One region of the Cytobacillus sp. FSL R5-0569 genome, then DNA from elsewhere that is predicted to be linked to it. Evidence: riboswitches for the same ligand, from Rfam matches in the RefSeq annotation. Region 1 holds a riboswitch; each other region holds the start of a gene.
The links. Region 1 has a riboswitch for thiamine pyrophosphate ahead of thiT (energy-coupled thiamine transporter ThiT). Riboswitches for the same ligand answer to the same signal wherever they lie in the genome.

Region 1 (2,266 bases):
AGAACTGCGCGATCGTGTTTACGTACAAAAATCACAAGAAAGAAAACAGATGATGTTGGTTTAAACTACCGTAGATAATAGTTGTTGCAAATTCATAAATAATCAAGAGTGTTCATCGTTAGATTGACATTGACGGAAGAAAAGTGCTGCTAAAAAAAGTAAGGATAAAGATGTGTCTACTCCCCCTCTCAGAAATCCAAAAAGAAAACTGCCGGTCTCAAGGAGAAAATAGAAGAGAAGATGTTGGTTTGTCTAGCTGCTTTTGGCGCTTTCATTTTGCATGGTTATCTTATGGATATCACGCCGATGTACATGTCACCCTGATTCCACAGTTCATTCATCGTGCGAAAATCCCCCAAAACGTTGACTTGAAAAAAAGGCCCTGCGTTCCCCCAGAGCCTTTAGATGATTATGATTAATATGCTTTTTTAAGAAGGACCTTATTGGCTGTTGTGTAAAGCATGACAACGACTAAGGCACATACGATAAAGGTAGGTAGCATATATGTTCCGTTATATACGAGTGAGTAAAGTGCGACAGGTTGATCTGCCGGAGCATAGGCACCAAATAGGATAATGCCTGATAAATAATGGCATAAGAAGCGTAAGAAACTTCCTAAGAAAACGCCACTAATAACATACATGTTTGCTTTGGCAAATTGGCCGTCTTGATAATTTTGCACAACTTTATTCATATAGATGCCTGCGAGTCCGACAACAGCAAAGGCTACGAAATAGTCAATGATCCAAGAGGCGAAATGAAAAGGAACAGCTCCTGTTAAGATTTGAAGTCCTCCTAATAGTAAGCCCGTTAAGACGCCGCCTTTAACACCCCAACGAAAGGCCATTAAGAAAACCGGTACCATAGCAAGTGAGATGGACCCACCTTGTGGCCAAAATCTCCCCATCAGTAAGCCTGATAAGAAATCAAGTAATAATGCCAAAGCTGCAAATATAGCAATTTCCACCATAAAAAGTGTTTTATTTTGTTTCATGTTTTTCCTCCTTCTCCGAAAAGAGAAGCGAACGAGTAAACCTGTATTACTTTTTTGTCATGAAAAAAAGCAATACATAGGCGGTGATGGATGCCTAGTATTGCTCATATCCAAAACCACGATCCCTACGCTAGCATTATCTAACAGGTTCTTAGGGTCAGAACGAACTCGCTCACTCTCAGCCATATTAGGCTCCCCTTGTGGAAGTATTAAATTTATCCTCGGTTAGAATATACTATGACTTTCATCAGAATTCAAGAATCTTTTTTTGGTAGTAAAAAAACAAATTATTTGTGAAACTTATTCCCTAGATAGTCGTAGAATAATCAAGGAGTGATTGATATGAAGAAGGTTTTTGAAGTAAACCATCATGGAAATCATATATTAATCGAAAATTATTGGATTAACGGAGAAAAGTTGTATGTAAATGGTGAATTACAGGATGAAAATTTAGGTCTAGCATTAAGAGGGGATTTGAAAGGTAAGTTAGAAGATTCAAGTGAAATTAAAGTAACTATTGGCGGTTTCTTTACTATTAATTGCAAAATATTTCTTGAGAATCGTTTAATTTTTTCATCTTAATAAAACTTACGGAGGTAGAGGGTATGGTAGGGTCAATGGATCCTGATAGGTTTATAGATCATTGGTTAAGAGAAGATTTTAAAACAATTTATGAAGCAACTTCAAAAGTGTTTCAAGGAATGGTTTCATTATCGGCATTTATTGAGATGAGCGCAGCTTTTAATGAAGGTGTGCGTAGTTATCATCTTACGTCACGGACGGATGTCTTAGGCATTGGTCAGTTCGTATGGGTAGATAACTCAAAAGCAAAAGCAGTTGTGGTTGGATTCGATGATAAATATACAATTGTCAGTTTCTATTTGAAACCCTACTTTGTCTTTCCAGAAACAGATAAGATTTATACAAAGAATGAATACATTATGCCGGTGATGGATGATTGGTTTGTTTTCTGGGGTGGCACAAATGAATTTATTAATTACCATTACGTATATGAACATCAAAGGTACGCGTATGATCTATTAAAGGTGAAGGATGGCTCTACATATAATGGTAGACCTGAAAAAAATGAGAGTTATTACGCATTTGCAGAGGAAGTTATCGCCCCTCAAAATGGCAAAGTAATAAAAGTGGTTGATGGTCTCGATGATAATATTCCAGGGCAGATGGATGAAGAACACCCCCCAGGCAACTATATTGTGATAGAGCATGCGCATAAGGAATATAGTATGATTGCTCATTTTAAAAAAGACA
Region 2 (2,266 bases), 2.2 Mb from region 1:
CAGAGATAACCGCCTCACAAAAAGGGAGTTATTCAGCAATTTATTTAGAACCAAACACAAATGAAAGCCGAGCAAGGGAGTGCCCGGCTTTCATAAATTCGTTTAGGATAATGCGAATTACTTAGATAGTAAAAGAAATATTCTAATGAACTATATCCATAATCATCACAAGCTTTATCCTATCCCACTAACAATCAATTCAGCAGCTTCTTCAGCTGTTTTCCCGTCAACATTGATTTTTAGATGATATGGTTGATAATGAGCTTGTCTTTCTTTGTAGAGATGATACATTTCGTCAGTAGAAAGACCATTCAATTTCGGTCTTGTATCTTTAATCAATGGGTATCGATCGAGCCAATTTTCCCATGAGAGCTCGATAAGGACAACGGTACTGTTTTGTAAACAAATTTCGCGGTTCTTACTGTTTAAAAAGGCGCCGCCGCCTAATGAAAGAATCTGTTTTTCTTCGGCAGATAGTTGTTCAATCAATTCGCTTTCAGCTTTTCGAAAAACTTCTTCACCATGATCAAGGAAAATTTTTGAAGTTGACATCCCAAACTGTTGTTCAATGCGTTCATCCGTGTCGATTAAACCCCACTGTAATTTCTTAGCTAATTCCGTGCCTATGGATGTCTTTCCGACCCCCATAAACCCAATAAGTACAATACTCTTATCTTCCATAGACTGTCCTCCCGAATGTTATATAAAATATCATATCATAACGTTTTATGTCGCAACATCGTTTCTATCCAATGTTTTTTATTTTCATTTCTATCATTTCATGTTATATTGACATCATATATTATAAGTTTTCACTGGGGGTGCCTTCACATAGAGGCTGAGATTGAATGCCGTTCAAAACCCTTTGAACCTGATCTGGTTTGTACCAGTGGAGGGAAGTGTGTCGATGTAGTCGTCCTCGCTTCCTTTTGGAAGTAGAGGATTTTTTTTATATATGAATAAATGCTAGGGGTGCCAAATACTTGGCTGAGATGAACCCTTTGAACCTGATCTAGTTAATACTAGCGTAGGGAAGCGAGTGACGTCATACATATCATGATGACCAAAGCCGCTTATTCAAAATAGCGGCTTTTTTATTTTTATCGAAAGGAGGAAAGGTCTATGAATAAAATCCAAAAAATGACGATGACGGCAACGATTGCAGCCATCACTACTGTGTCGAGTAGTCTCATTTTTATTCCGATTGGAATAGCGAAAATTTTTCCGATTCAGCACTTGGCGAATGTATTATCTGCTGTACTTCTTGGACCATGGTATGCCGTTAGTCAAGCGTTTCTTTCATCTACATTGAGAAATATGATGGGGACTGGAAGTGTTTTTGCCTACCCCGGGAGTATGATTGGCGCATTACTTGCAGGGTTCCTTTATCAAAAAACGAAAAAAATTGGCTTCTCAGCACTAGGTGAAGTCGTTGGAACAGGAATGATAGGGGCAGTAGCGACTTATCCGATTAGTACATTACTTTTAGGACAAGAAGCAACCCTTTTCGGATTCCTACCAGCATTTATGGTGAGCTCGTTTACTGGAGCAATTTTAGGATATGGTTTATTAAGAGTATTAATTAAGAATAAAGCTATTGGAGGTTACATCAATGAAAACAGCATTAACGATCGCAGGTTCTGATTCAGGAGGAGGAGCTGGGATTCAAGCAGATCTTAAAACTTTTTCCGCCAATGGTGTGTTTGGCATGTCCGTCATTACGGCGATTACCGCTCAAAATACAGTAGAGGTACGTTCGGTACAGGATATAGAAATCAATATTATAAAAGACCAAATAGAAGCTGTGTTTGATGATATCCAAGTTGATGCTGTCAAAATCGGGATGTTGTCATCTAGTGAGACTGTAAAAATCGTCGCAGACCGTTTAAATCATTATAGTCCAAAAGTGATTGTGTTAGATCCTGTTATGGTTTCAAAAGGTGGACATCATCTTTTAAAGGAACAAGCTATTGAAGCATTAAAAGCGAAAATGTTACCACTTGCGACTGTAATTACGCCAAACATTCCTGAAGCTGAAGTACTTTCGGGTATGACAATTCGCACGGTTGATGATATGGAGCAAGCTTGTAAAAAATTATATGAATTAGGGCCAAAAGCCGTCTTATTAAAAGGTGGACATTTAGAAGGAGAACCGAATGACTTATTATGGGATGGACAAAGTTTCAACTGGTTTAATGGTCGAAGAGTAGAGACAAAAAACACCCATGGTACAGGTTGTACTCTATCATCTGCCATTGCTGCTGGG
Region 3 (2,266 bases), 2.1 Mb from region 1:
TGTAGTAATTTTCTATTGTGCCTTGGTCTCCGGTTTCTATTGGTGTTCTTATGTCCATCGCATCATCTAACCACATCACATCAGTTACACCTTGAACCTTATTTAATTTCTCTTTAATAACGAGCGCTTCTTGGATTGTTACATTCTCAACCATTACGCTTGTATTTGGAATGCCACTAGTAAACTCATCTTCCATCACTTCTAAAGCAACGGTAGATTCAGCTTCTGCTGGGATATAATCTTTCATATTATAATTAACATTCACAAACAGAAATCCAATAGCAGAAAGCACTGATAACAAAAAGAAAATGATTGTTACAGATTTTTTATAACGAATAATAAACTCAATCATTATTGGTTTCCCCACTTCTTGATGTTGAAATTCTTTTACAGTAACATTATACATACCACTGTGTTAGATAAACAACAAACAGTTGTGTAAAAAATGTTTAACATCCAACATTTAAGCGTACTTTGTTGGATTTCTCTAAAAAAGTGAGGGTGGCATGATGAACAAAAAATTGGATCGTCGGAAACAATATACTCGTATGGTGTTAAAGGAAAGTTTAATGGAATTATTAAGAGAAAAGATAATTTCATCCATTACCATTAAAGAATTATGTCAAAAAGCAGATATCAATCGTTCTACTTTTTATAGCCATTATCGTGATCAATTTGATTTACTCCAGCATATTGAAGATGAGATTTTGTTAGAATTACAAGTCACTTTAAAACAGTACAACCATAATGAGACAAATGAAACTTTTGCAATGACGAAGTATTTATTAGATTATGTTTATAAACGAAGTGCTGATTTTCTTGTTTTATTTAGTGACCATGGTAACAAAGCTTTTCAAACGAGAGTGATTGATACTGCACAATCAATCATTATTAATAGTTTAAAGGAAGATCCGCAGGTCATAAATATAGATAAATCAAAATATATGATTTACTTTGTAATTAGTGGATGTATTTATGTAATTGAAAAATGGTTAATGAATGGGATGAAAGAATCTCCGGAAGAAATGACAACCATTATTACTGAAATTAGTAATCGGGTTATTCTTCATTCTAAATAGTATGCGAATATATCAACATTCTTCACATCAATATTTTATTCACCTCTACTATATTGCGATTTAAACTGTATTCCTTACTCTTTTGCATCATTTACGTATCAATTAGTAAATTGTATTTATCTCTACTACATTATCAATTGACAAGTATTGGTTTACAGATAATGATTTTTTGCTTATGATAGGATAGACGAACAAATAAAATATATCGAATGCGCTAGGGGAGCTATATTTAATGGCTGAGAAGGCAATTGCCTGACCCTTATAACCCGATCTAGATAATACTAGCGTGGGGAAGTGCAGTTGGTCAGTGTATTCTCTTTTTTTTCTGCATAGCCAAACTGCATTCCATCGGGGTGCAGTTTTTTTTGTTCAAAAAATGTTAAAAGGAGATTTTTGTATGAATCAATTATGTGGAACAAGTAGTATCGTAGGTTGTCAGTTTACGCTTTCTCCAATGAGTGAGAGGTATGTGGACATCATCTTATTTGCCCTTAAAGAAGTGAACATGTCAAAGGTGTGGTCAGAAACTGATGATGTATCTACTTGTATCCGTGGTAAGCAAATTCATGTTTTTGATGTAGTGAGGGCAATCTTTTTACACGCAGCTAAAACAGGAGAACACATCGCTATGAGTGGTACCTTTTCGATTGGTTGTCCAGGAGATTCAGCAGCAGATGTATACATGGACGAATCTGACATTGCCTTGAACAAGGATGATACAAAAGAAATAGACCAGCTTGCAGGTTGTAAATTTGCCCTCTATCCCTTAGGGAGGGAAGATTATATGGAAAAAATTTATGAGCAAATTGATTGGTCCAAGGAGACTGAAGTAAACGTTAGCCATAGCCATTATGCCACAAGGCTTGATGGCAAGGTGAATGATATTTTTAACTTGTTACAGAACGTTTTCGATCAGACCAAGCAAGATGTATCTCATGTGACAATGACATTCACATTATCAGCTAACAGCCCTACTGGAAAAGCTAAAGAAGTGAAAGTCTCATGATAAAATCATGGCGTCTGAAAGATATTGTTCTCATGTCAGTCCTGGGTGTCGTATTTGGCTTTATTTATTTAGGGTTTTTTGGGGTCGGTAAAGTTCTTGTTGCCATCCTTACCCCGTTTGGGTTTGGACCCATTGGTTATGAATTGATTTATGGCATATGGTTTATTGTATCCATAATAGC

Region 2: it holds a riboswitch for thiamine pyrophosphate, as region 1 does, so the genes downstream of both, thiW (energy coupling factor transporter S component ThiW) here and thiT (energy-coupled thiamine transporter ThiT) in region 1, are expected to answer to the same signal.
Region 3: it holds a riboswitch for thiamine pyrophosphate, as region 1 does, so the genes downstream of both, MKX78_RS12295 (YkoF family thiamine/hydroxymethylpyrimidine-binding protein) here and thiT (energy-coupled thiamine transporter ThiT) in region 1, are expected to answer to the same signal.

Annotation. Positions count from the first base shown of each region.
Region 1 is NZ_JBBOWW010000001.1:269,369-271,634, forward strand. Features, by position in the region: gene MKX78_RS01475 (hypothetical protein) at 1-64, shown strand, start outside; gene thiT (energy-coupled thiamine transporter ThiT) at 416-994, opposite strand; TPP riboswitch at 1,099-1,203, opposite strand; gene MKX78_RS01485 (hypothetical protein) at 1,337-1,576, shown strand; gene MKX78_RS01490 (M23 family metallopeptidase) at 1,600-2,266, shown strand, end outside.
Region 2 is NZ_JBBOWW010000001.1:2,479,521-2,481,786, reverse strand. Features, by position in the region: gene MKX78_RS12730 (hypothetical protein) at 1-125, shown strand, start outside; gene MKX78_RS12725 (shikimate kinase) at 175-681, opposite strand; TPP riboswitch at 808-915, shown strand; TPP riboswitch at 959-1,051, shown strand; gene thiW (energy coupling factor transporter S component ThiW) at 1,123-1,644, shown strand; gene thiD (bifunctional hydroxymethylpyrimidine kinase/phosphomethylpyrimidine kinase) at 1,613-2,266, shown strand, end outside.
Region 3 is NZ_JBBOWW010000001.1:2,393,620-2,395,885, forward strand. Features, by position in the region: gene MKX78_RS12285 (efflux RND transporter permease subunit) at 1-352, opposite strand, end outside; gene MKX78_RS12290 (TetR/AcrR family transcriptional regulator) at 510-1,079, shown strand; TPP riboswitch at 1,286-1,389, shown strand; gene MKX78_RS12295 (YkoF family thiamine/hydroxymethylpyrimidine-binding protein) at 1,477-2,085, shown strand; gene MKX78_RS12300 (ECF transporter S component) at 2,082-2,266, shown strand, end outside.